2 regions of the Caldimonas sp. KR1-144 genome follow, and region 2 is predicted to be linked to the other one. Evidence: riboswitches for the same ligand, from Rfam matches in the RefSeq annotation. Region 2 holds a riboswitch; the other holds the start of a gene.

Region 1 (5,549 bases), on a different contig from region 2:
CGCCGCCGACTTGCCCGTCGAGACTGCCGCAGCCGACGACGCGCCGCCGGCGCGCCTGCTCCCGGTGGCCGGCGGCGCGATGAGCCCGCAGGCTTCGGCTGCGCTGGCCGAAGCGCTGGCGTCGCCGCCGCCGGTCTACCGCACGCGCATTCCGCCGGCCGCGAAGCTGACCTATCGGCTCACGCGCTCCGGTTTCACCGGCACTGGCACGCTGGACTGGAAGCCCGACGGAGGCAGCTACACGCTGCGCCTCGAAGGCAAGCTGCCGCTGCTCGGCACGCTGATCACGCAGGTCAGCCGCGGCGGTTTCGACCGCGCCGGGCTGGCGCCGCTGCGCTTCACCGACAAGCGCATCAGCAAGTCGGAACAGGCCGCCAACTTCCAGCGCGGGCGCGGCCAGATCAGCTTCTCCGGGCCGTCGTGGGAGTTGCCCATCCTGGCCGGCACGCAGGACCGCCTGAGCGTCATGGTGCAGCTCGCCGCGGTGGCCGGCGCCTGGACGCGCGCGCCGGCCACCGGCGAGCAAGTGCAGGCCTACGTGGTCGGCGCGCGCGGCGACGGCGACGTGTGGACCATCCGCTACCTCGGGCGCGAAGCGGTGCGCACGGCCGACGGGCGGATCGTCGATTCGCTCAAGTTCCTGCGCGAGCCCACCTCGCCGCACGGCACGCGCGCCGAGTTCTGGCTCGACCCGGGCAGCGGCTTCCTGCCGGTGCGCGCGCGCCTGACCGACGGCTCTGGCGACGCCCTGGAGCTGCTGCGCGACGCCGGGGCCTCCTGACGACCCCCCGGACCGCGGCACCGTTCGACCATGGGCTTGAAACTTGCTGCGGGGCCCTCAACTCCCAGCAACAGGAGTTCCACCGAATGCTGATGCTCTACAACTCGGACCATTTCGCGGTCGTGCAGATCGAGATCGCCGCCGAAGGCGAGATCGCGCCGGCCGAGGGCGTGCCCGCGCTCACGCGCGGCGGCTACGAAATCGTCGACAAGCACGCTCGCAAGGAGCTGTTCCTCGAAGGAGCGATGGCCGAGCAGTTCAAGCTCGGTGTCGAGAAGCTCATCGAGACCGAGCCGAGCGAAGACGACATCGACGCCTTCCTGGCGCGCTTCACGACGCTGGCGACCCAGCCGGTGGTGCTGCACTGACGCTTGGCTGAATGTCCCGAACCGAAAGCGGCCCAAGGGCCGCTTTCTACAATCCGGGCATGACTGCCCGCCCCATTGCCGCCAAATCGGCCCCGTTCACGCGCGCTGCGCGCCTGCCCGAGCTGCTTGCGCAGCGCATCCTCGTGCTCGACGGCGCGATGGGCACGATGATCCAGCGCTACAAGCTCGGCGAGGCCGACTACCGCGGCGAGCGCTTCAAGGACCACCCCAAGGACCTCAAGGGCAACAACGAGCTCCTGCAGTTCACGCGCCCGGACGTGATCCGCGAGATCCACGAGCACTACCTGGCGGCCGGCGCCGACATCATCGAGACCAACACCTTCGGCGCGACCTCGGTCGCGCAGGAGGACTACGGCCTCGAATCGCTGGCCTACGAGATGAACGTCGAGGCCGCCAAGATCGCGCGCGCGGCCTGCGACAAATTCTCCACGCCCGACAAGCCGCGCTTCGTCGCCGGCGCGTTCGGACCGACGCCGCGCACCGCGAGCATCAGCCCGGACGTCAACGACCCCGGCGCGCGCAATGTCGACTTCGACACCTTGCGCGAGGCCTACAAGGAGCAGGGCCGCGGCCTGCTCGACGGCGGCTGCGACCTGTTCCTGGTCGAGACGATCTTCGACACGCTCAACGCCAAGGCGGCGATCGTCGCGATCGACGAGCTGTTCGAAGAGACCGGCGAGCGCCTCCCGATCATCATCTCGGGTACCGTGACCGACGCGTCGGGACGCATCCTCAGCGGCCAGACGGTGACCGCGTTCTGGCACTCCGTGCGCCACGCGCAGCCGATCGCGGTGGGCCTGAACTGCGCGCTGGGCGCCGCGCTGATGCGGCCCTATCTCGAGGAGCTGCACAAGGCCGCGGGCGACACCTGGATCTCCTGCTACCCGAACGCCGGCCTGCCCAACCCGATGAGCGACACCGGCTTCGACGAGACGCCGCCGGTGACCGGCGCGCTGGTCGAGGAGTTCGCGAAGAGCGGCATGCTCAACATCGCCGGCGGCTGCTGCGGCACGACGCCGGAGCACATCGCCGAGATCGCCAAGCGCGTGAGCGCCTACCGGCCGCGGGTGCGCGAGGAGCGCTGGCTGAGCGGATTGGCGCAGGCGGCCTGAGTCAGTTCGAGCCGGCGGGGCGGTCCGAGATCACGATCTCGACGCCGAACGCCGTGCCGCGCGCCGCGCTGACGATGCGCGAGCCGACGATGCCCTTGACCAGCAGGTGCTGCTTCACCGCGGCCGCGCGCTGGTCGCCCAGCGCCGCGGGGCCGGTCTCGTCCGCCGGTGCGCCGATGCGCAGCTCGGTGCTGGCGGCATAGGGTTTGAAGCCGATCGCCAGCTGGTCGAGCGCGGCGGCGAGCGCGGGCTTGACGCTCGCGCGGCCGGCATCGAACGAGAACTTCATCGGCACCTCGACGCGCAGCGTCTTGTCGCTCATCGCCTCGATCACCACCGGCGTGCCGCCCAGCGCGTCCTTCAGGCGCTTGCGCTGGGCCTCGAGCGCTGGCGACAGGCCGTAGCCGAACAGGCCGCCGAACGGCGAGGTCGATGGCGTGGGCGCCGGCGCGCCCGGCGTGCCGGGCTTCGGCGACGGGGCGGTGGCGCAGGCCGCGAGCCACAGGGCCGAGACGGTGACAAGGGCGAGTCGGTTCTTGTTCATGGGACGAGCAGGTTGCGGCGGGCATTGCAACCGCGCGAGGCCCGCCACGCAAGGCGTGGGAGGCAATTCTTTGTAAACCGTGCCCCCGTACAATCCCGTATCCCTCGAGGAGCGTTGCGACGGGCGCGTGCCCGCCAGGCTCGAGACGGCCGCGGCCCGCCCGCGGCCGACGCAACGGCGCTCACCCCTGCCGTCGTCGCGACGGGCTGCGGGTGGGCCGCAGCCGCCGATGTCGGGCCCATTGCCGAACGGCCGAATGGCCGAATGCCGATATGAGCGCTGCCGATTCCGTTCTCACCCAAGTGCCACCGATGCGCCTTTCCGGGCTCGAGCCCGTGGCCATCGGCGAGGGCACGCTGTTCGTCAACATCGGCGAGCGCACCAACGTCACCGGCTCCAAGGCCTTCGCGCGCATGATCCTCGAAGGTCGCTACGAGGATGCGCTGGCGGTCGCGCGCCAGCAAGTGGAAAACGGCGCGCAGGTCATCGACGTCAACATGGACGAGGCGATGCTGGATTCACAGGCGGCGATGGTGCGCTTCCTGAACCTGATCGCCTCCGAGCCCGAGATCGCGCGCGTGCCGATCATGATCGACTCGTCGAAGTGGTCGGTGATCGAGGCGGGCCTGAAGTGCATCCAGGGCAAGGGCATCGTCAACTCGATCTCCATGAAGGAGGGCGTCGAGGAATTCAAGCGCCAGGCCAAGCTGATCCGCCGCTACGGCGCGGCCACCGTGGTGATGGCCTTCGACGAGCAGGGCCAGGCCGACACCTTCGCGCGCAAGACCGAGATCTGCGAGCGCGCCTACCGCATCCTCGTCGACGAGGTCGGCTTTCCGCCCGAGGACATCATCTTCGACCCCAACATCTTCGCGATCGCCACCGGCATCGAGGAGCACGCGAACTACGCGGTCGACTTCATCGAGGCGACCCGCTGGATCAAGAAGAACCTGCCGGGCGCCAAGGTCTCGGGCGGCGTCTCGAACGTGAGCTTCAGCTTCCGCGGCAACGAGCCGGTGCGCGAGGCGATCCACACCGTGTTCCTGTACCACGCGATCCAGGCCGGCATGGACATGGGCATCGTCAATGCCGGGATGATCGGCGTCTACGACGATCTCGACGCCGAGCTGCGCGAGCGCGTGGAAGACGTCGTGCTCAACCGGCGGCCCGACGCCACCGAGCGCCTGCTCGAAGTCGCCGAGGCCGTGAAGGGCGCGGCCAAGGACGACAGCGCGCGCCTTGCGTGGCGCGCCGGCACGGTGCAGGAGCGCCTCTCGCACGCCCTGGTGCACGGCATCACCGACTTCATCGTCGAGGACACCGAGGAGTGCTGGCAGGCCATCAAGGCCGGCGGCGGACGCCCGCTGCACGTGATCGAAGGGCCGCTGATGAGCGGCATGAACATCGTCGGCGACCTGTTCGGCGCCGGCAAGATGTTCCTGCCGCAGGTGGTGAAGTCGGCGCGCGTGATGAAGCAGGCCGTGGCTCACCTCGTGCCCTACATCGAGGAAGAGAAGCGTCAGATGGCCGCCGCCGGCGACGACGTGCGCAGCAAGGGCAAGATCGTCATCGCGACCGTCAAGGGCGACGTGCACGACATCGGCAAGAACATCGTCACCGTCGTGCTCCAGTGCAACAACTACGAGGTCGTGAACATGGGCGTGATGGTCCCGTGCCAGGACATCCTCGCCAAGGCGAAGGTGGAAGGCGCGGACATCGTCGGCCTGTCGGGCCTGATCACGCCCAGCCTCGAGGAGATGCAGCACGTCGCGGCCGAGATGCAGCGCGACGACTACTTCCGCATCAAGAAGATCCCGCTGCTCATCGGCGGCGCCACCACCAGCCGCGTGCACACCGCGGTGAAGATCGCGCCGCACTACGAAGGCCCGGTGGTCTACGTGCCCGATGCCTCGCGCAGCGTGGGCGTGTGCTCGGAGCTGCTGTCGGACGACCGCGCGGCCAAGTTCATCGACGAGCTCACCGCCGACTACGTGCGCGTGCGCGAGCAGCATGCGAACAAGAAGGCCACGCCGCTGGTCACGCTGGCGGCCGCGCGGGCGAACAAGACGCCGATCGACTGGTCCGCGTACCGCCCGGTCGCGCCCAAGTTCCTCGGCCGACGCGTGTTCCGCAACTACGACCTTGCCGAGCTCGCGGCCTGCATCGACTGGGGCCCGTTCTTCCAGACCTGGGACCTTGCCGGTGCGTTCCCGCAGATCCTCAAGGACGAGATCGTGGGTGCCGAGGCGCAACGCGTGTTCAGCGACGGCAAGCGCATGCTGCAGCGCGCGATCGAGGGCCGCTGGCTGCAGGCGCACGGCGTGATCGGCCTGTACGCGGCGAACCAGGTCGACGACGATGACATTGCGTTCTACGCCGACGAATCGCGCACCGAGCCGCTGATGACCTGGCACGGCCTGCGCATGCAGAGCGAGCGTCCGGTGGTCGATGGCGTGAAGCGACCGAACCGCTGCCTGTCGGACTTCGTCGGGCCGCGCGGCGTGGCCGACCACGCCGGCATGTTCGCGGTCAGCATCCACGGTGCCGAAGCGAAGGCCAAGCAGTTCGAGGCCGATCTCGACGACTACGGCGCGATCATGATCAAGGCCATCGCCGATCGCCTCGCCGAGGCCTTTGCCGAGCGCCTGCACCAGCGCGTGCGTACCGAGTTCTGGGGCTATGCGCCGGACGAAGCGCTGAGCAACGAGGACCTGATCGCCGAG
Region 2 (5,549 bases):
TCTTCATCGGGTTCGCGAGCTCGACGGTCTGGAACAGCTCCGGCGCGAAGAACGGCAGACCGGTGTAGGTGCCGAACGCGGCCGGCGCGTCGCCGTCGGTGATGGTGTCGCCGAGCTGCACGCCGCCGTGCGTCGTGAAGCCGATGATGTCGCCCGCGTAGGCCTCTTCCACCGCCTCGCGGCGCTGCGACAGGAAGGTCACCACCGAGGTCGGGCGCAGCTCCTTCGCGGTGCGCTGCACGCGCAGCTTCATGCCCTGGCCGTAGCGGCCGGAGTTGACGCGCACGAAGGCGATGCGGTCGCGGTGCGACGGGTCCATGTTGGCCTGCACCTTGAACACCACGCCCGAGAAGCCCGGCGTCGCGGGCGCGATCTCGCGCTGCTCGCCGCCTTCTTGCGTGACGTGGCGCGCGGCCGGCGGCGGCGCCAGGTCGACCAGCGCGTCGAGCACCTCCTGCACGCCGAAGTTGTTGACGCCCGAGCCGAAGAACACCGGCGTCTGCTTCGCGCCGACGAAGGCGGCCTCGTCGAACGCCGGCGCGGCGGCCTGCAGCAGCTCGATGTTGGACTCGGCCTGCTCGAAGTCGTGGCCGAAGCGCTGGCGAAGCGCATCGGCCTGCGCGAGCGGCACGATCTCGTCGTCGCCGCTGCGCTTGTCCTCGCCGGCGGCGAACAGGCGCATCTGCTGCTTGCGCAGATCGACGATGCCGCCGAAGGCCTTGCCCTGGCCGACCGGCCAGGTCATCGGCACGCAGGGCATGCCCAGTTCCTGCTCGATCTCGTCGAGCAGCTCGAGCGGCTCGCGGCCCTCGCGGTCCATCTTGTTGACGAAGGTGAGGATCGGCGTGTCGCGCTGGCGACAGACCTCGATCAGCCTTCGCGTCTGCGGCTCGACGCCGTTGGCCGCGTCGATCACCATCAGCGCGGCGTCCACGGCCGTCAGCACGCGGTACGTGTCTTCGGAGAAATCCTTGTGGCCGGGCGTGTCGAGCAGGTTGATGACGCAGTCGCGATACAGCATCTGCATCACCGAACTGGCCACCGAGATGCCGCGCTGCTTCTCGATTTCCATCCAGTCCGAGGTCGCATGGCGGCTGGCCTTGCGCGCCTTCACCGAACCGGCGATGTGGATCGCGCCCGAGAACAGCAGCAGCTTCTCGGTCAGCGTGGTCTTGCCGGCGTCGGGGTGGGAAATGATCGCGAAGGTGCGGCGGCGGCGCACCTCGGCTTGCAGCAGGGGGTCGGTCACGAGGGGGCTCCGGGGCGCTGGTTTGCCCCGGCGGGGGATGCGCTTGGGAAGGGGCGGATTGTCGCTGGTTTGGTTTGGTTGGGCTGGCTCGCCTGCGGGGGCTGGAGCTGCCCCTGCGGGGCAGAGCCGGGATGTGCGCCCCGGCGGCGCACCTACTTTCTTTTGCTTCGCCAAAAGAAAGTAGGCAAAGAAAAGGCGACCCCCGCTCAGGCGCCCGGCTGCGCCGGGTGCCCTGCGGTGCTCGCGAAGCGGGCGCGCCGCATAACTCGCTGCGTTCGCTGCGCTCACTGCGCTCGAACAAAGCGGCGAGTCAGAAGTCGAGGCGCGCTGGCGCGCGCCGCCCGCTTCGCTGCGCTCCTCGGCGCCATCGAGGGGGCCCAACGGCAACTGCAACGGCAACACACCCCCGAGCGGGGCTGCGACCGTCTGGATGGGGCCCCCTAGGAGGCGCCGAGGAGCGCAGCGCAAGGGGCGGCGCGCGCCAGCGCGCTTCAACCTCAAACTCGCCGCGACTGTTCGAGCGCACGAACGCAGTGAGTGCAGCGAGTTAAGCGGCGCGCCCCTGGAGCGAGCACCGCAGGGAACCCGCGGCAACGCCGCGGGCGCCGGATCGGGGGTCGCCTTTCTTTGCCTACTTTCTTTGGCGAAGCAAAGAAAGTAGGTCGCCCGCCGAGGCGAAATCCCGGCATCGAGCCTCGCAGAGACGACACCACTCCCGCAGAGCGGCATCCCCCGCAGGCCCCCAACAAACACAACCCGCTAAAATCCACCCCGCTTCGAGGAGCGTTGCGACGCGGCCCCCCACCGCGCCAGGCTCGAAGCGGGCCCCCGCCGGGTGGCCTCACCGGTTCCAACGGCGCTCGCCCACCCCCTTTTCAAACAAGGAGTGCGCGAGATGAGCGCTGTTCTGAAGCCCGCCCAAGACCACGTGGTCGCCGACCTGTCGCTGGCCGACTGGGGTCGCAAGGAAATCAAGATCGCCGAGACCGAGATGCCCGGCCTGATGGCGATCCGCGAGGAGTTCGCGAAGAGCCAGCCGCTCAAGGGCGCGCGCATCACCGGCTCGCTGCACATGACGATCCAGACCGCGGTGCTGGTCGAGACGCTGCAGGCGCTCGGCGCGCAGGTGCGCTGGGCCTCGTGCAACATCTTCTCGACCCAGGACCACGCCGCCGCCGCGCTGGCCGCCGTCGGCACGCCGGTGTTTGCCTACAAGGGCGAGTCGCTGGCCGACTACTGGGACTACACGCACCGCATCTTCGACTTCGGCCCCAAGGGCAGCGAGGCCGAAGGCCCGAACATGATCCTCGACGACGGCGGCGACGCGACGCTGCTGATGCACCTGGGCAAGCAGGCCGAGAAGAACCCGGCCGTGCTGGCCAACCCGGGCAGCGAGGAGGAGCGCGTGCTGTTCGCCGCGATCAAGGCCAAGCTCGCCGAGGACGCGACCTGGTATTCGCGCAAGAGCGCCCAGATCATCGGCGTGACCGAGGAGACCACCACCGGCGTGCATCGCCTGAAGGAGATGTCGGCCAAGGGCACGCTGATGTTCCGCGCGATCAACGTCAACGACAGCGTCACCAAGAGCAAGTTCGACAACCTCTACGGCTGCCGCGAGTCGCTGGTCGACGGCATCAAGCGCGCGACCGACGTGATGATCGCCGGCAAGGTCGCCGTGGTCTGCGGCTACGGCGACGTGGGCAAGGGCTCGGCCCAGGCGCTGCGCGCGCTGTCGGCGCAGGTCTGGGTCACCGAGATCGACCCGATCAATGCGCTGCAGGCCGCGATGGAGGGCTATCGCGTCGTGACGATGGAGTACGCCGCCGACAAGGCCGACATCTTCGTGACGACCACCGGCAACCGCGACGTCATCACCTACGAGCACATGGCCGCGATGAAGGACCAGGCCATCGTCTGCAACATCGGCCACTTCGACAACGAGATCCAGGTCGCCCAGCTCGAGGCCAAGTGCCAGTGGGAGGAGATCAAGCCGCAGGTCGACCACGTGATCTTCCCGGACGGCAAGCGCATCATCCTGCTCGCCAAGGGCCGCCTGGTGAACCTGGGCTGCGCCACCGGCCACCCGAGCTATGTGATGTCGTCGAGTTTCGCCAACCAGACCATCGCGCAGATCGAGCTGTACGCCCATCCGGACAGCTACGACATCGGCAAGGTCTACGTGCTGCCCAAGCACCTCGACGAGAAGGTCGCGCGGCTGCAGCTCAAGAAGCTCGGCGCCCAGCTCACCGAGCTGACCGACGAACAGGCCGCCTACATCGGCGTGCCCAAGCAGGGTCCGTACAAGCCGGACACCTACCGCTACTGAGCGACGACGACGCCGTGCGCCTGCGCAGCGCGCGCCCGACCAACGATCTCGCGGCCCTCGAGCGCTTCTACACGGCGCTCGGCTGCGAGGTCGTCGGCCGCTTCGAGGACCACCAGGGCTTCGACGGCCTGATCCTCGGCCGCGCCGGCGAGCGCTGGCAGATCGAGTTCGTGCGCGAACATGGCGTCGCCGCGCCGCGCGCACCGACCCCGGAGCACCTGCTCGTGTTCTACGTCGACGACGAAGCCTCGCTTCACGCCTGCGCCCGCCGTCTGCTGGACGCGGGCGCGCGCGAGGTCGCCCCGCACAACCCCTACTGGAGCGCTTGCGCGCGCTGCTTCGAGGACCCGGACGGCTACGTCGTCGCGGTCTCGCTGCCGCCACCGCAGACGCTGGAGCGACGTTGAGATGCGCGCCGACCAGCTGCTCGTCGAACGCGGCCTCGCGGCCTCGCGCTCGCAGGCGCAGCGGCTGATCGCCGCCGGCGTCGAGTGGGAGGCAGGCGGGCGCTGGCAGCGCGTGGCCAAGAACGGCGACGAGCTGCCGGCGCACGCGCCGCTGCGCCTGCTCGACGACGCCGAGGCGCGCTGGGTCTCGCGCGGCGGCCTCAAGCTCGACGGCGCGCTGGCGCGCACCGGGCTCGACGTGACCGGTCGCGTCTGCCTCGATGTCGGCCAGAGCACCGGCGGCTTTACCGAGGTGCTGCTCGCGCGCGGCGCGGCCCGCGTGGTCGGCTTCGACGTCGGCCACGGTCAGCTGCACGACAAGCTTCGCGGCGACGCGCGCGTGGTCCCGCTCGAGGGCCTGCACCTGCGCGAGCTGGCCGGCTCGGAGCTCGCCGCGCATGCGCCCGAAGGCGGCTTCGATCTCGTCGTCGCCGACCTGTCCTTCATCTCGCTGGCGGCCAACCTCGCGCACCTCGCGCCGTGGCTGAAGGCCGGCGGCGACGCGCTGCTGCTGGTCAAGCCGCAGTTCGAGGTCGGCCCGCAGCATGTCGGCAAGGGCGGCATCGTCAAGGACCCGGCGCAGTACGCGCGCGTCGAGGCCGCGGTGCGCGAGGCCTGCGCGGCGCTGCGCTGGACGGTGCGCGACTGGTTCGAAAGCACGATCGCCGGCGGCGGCCGCGGCAACACCGAAGGCAACACCGAATACTTCGTCTGGGCTCAAGACCCTGCGAAAGGACCATCGCCATGACAACCCCCAAGCGCTCGCTGCCGCTGAGCCTGGAGTTCTTTCCCGCCAAGACGCCCGAGGGCGCCGAGAAGCAGGTCGCCGTGCGCCGCGCGCTGTATGCGCTGTCGCCCGAGTTCTGCTCGGTGACCTTCGGCGCCGGCGGCTCGACGCAGGAAGGCACCTGGAACGCGGTGCAGGCCATCCGCGCCGAAGGCCACGAGGCCGCGCCGCACTACTCGTGCATCGGCGCGAGCAAGGACACGGTGCGCGCCGCGCTCGCGCGCTTCAAGGACGCAGGCATCCGCCGCATCGTCGCGCTGCGCGGCGACCTGCCCAGCGGCTACGGGGGCTTCGGCGAGTTCCGCTACGCGAGCGACCTGGTCGCATTCATCCGCGCGGAGACCGGCGAGCACTTCCACATCGAGGTCGCGGCCTATCCCGAAATGCACCCGCAGGCGCGCAGCCCGGAGGCCGACCTGAAGGCCTTCGTCGCCAAGGTCCGCGCCGGCGCGTCGAGCGCGATCACGCAGTACTTCTTCAACGCCGATGCCTATTTCCGCTTCGTCGACGAGGCGCGCGCGCACGGCGTGGAGATCGACATCGTGCCGGGCATCATGCCGATCACGAACTCGTCGCAGCTGATCCGCTTCTCGGAGGCTTGCGGCGCCGAGATCCCGCGCTGGCTGCGGCTGCGGCTGGAGGGCTTCGGCGACGACCGCGACTCGATTCAGGCCCTCGGGCTCGACGTCGTGACCGGCCTGGTCGACCAGCTGCGCGCAGCCGGCGTGCCGGGCATCCACT

The links. Region 2 has a riboswitch for S-adenosylhomocysteine ahead of ahcY (adenosylhomocysteinase). Riboswitches for the same ligand answer to the same signal wherever they lie in the genome.
Region 1: linked by a shared signal. The riboswitch ahead of metH (methionine synthase) and the one ahead of ahcY (adenosylhomocysteinase) in region 2 are both predicted to bind S-adenosylhomocysteine.

The regions. Positions count from the first base shown of each region.
Region 1 is NZ_JBMSEE010000008.1:66,825-72,373, forward strand. It holds gene ACO2TI_RS17975 (DUF3108 domain-containing protein) at 1-781, shown strand, start outside; gene ACO2TI_RS17980 (BTH_I0359 family protein) at 868-1,149, shown strand; gene ACO2TI_RS17985 (homocysteine S-methyltransferase family protein) at 1,209-2,282, shown strand; gene ACO2TI_RS17990 (hypothetical protein) at 2,284-2,826, opposite strand; S-adenosyl-L-homocysteine riboswitch at 2,927-3,016, shown strand; gene metH (methionine synthase) at 3,099-5,549, shown strand, end outside.
Region 2 is NZ_JBMSEE010000003.1:320,399-325,947, forward strand. It holds gene ACO2TI_RS09445 (peptide chain release factor 3) at 1-1,249, opposite strand, end outside; S-adenosyl-L-homocysteine riboswitch at 2,022-2,118, shown strand; gene ahcY (adenosylhomocysteinase) at 2,145-3,575, shown strand; gene ACO2TI_RS09455 (VOC family protein) at 3,590-3,982, shown strand; gene ACO2TI_RS09460 (TlyA family RNA methyltransferase) at 3,984-4,769, shown strand; gene metF (methylenetetrahydrofolate reductase [NAD(P)H]) at 4,766-5,549, shown strand, end outside.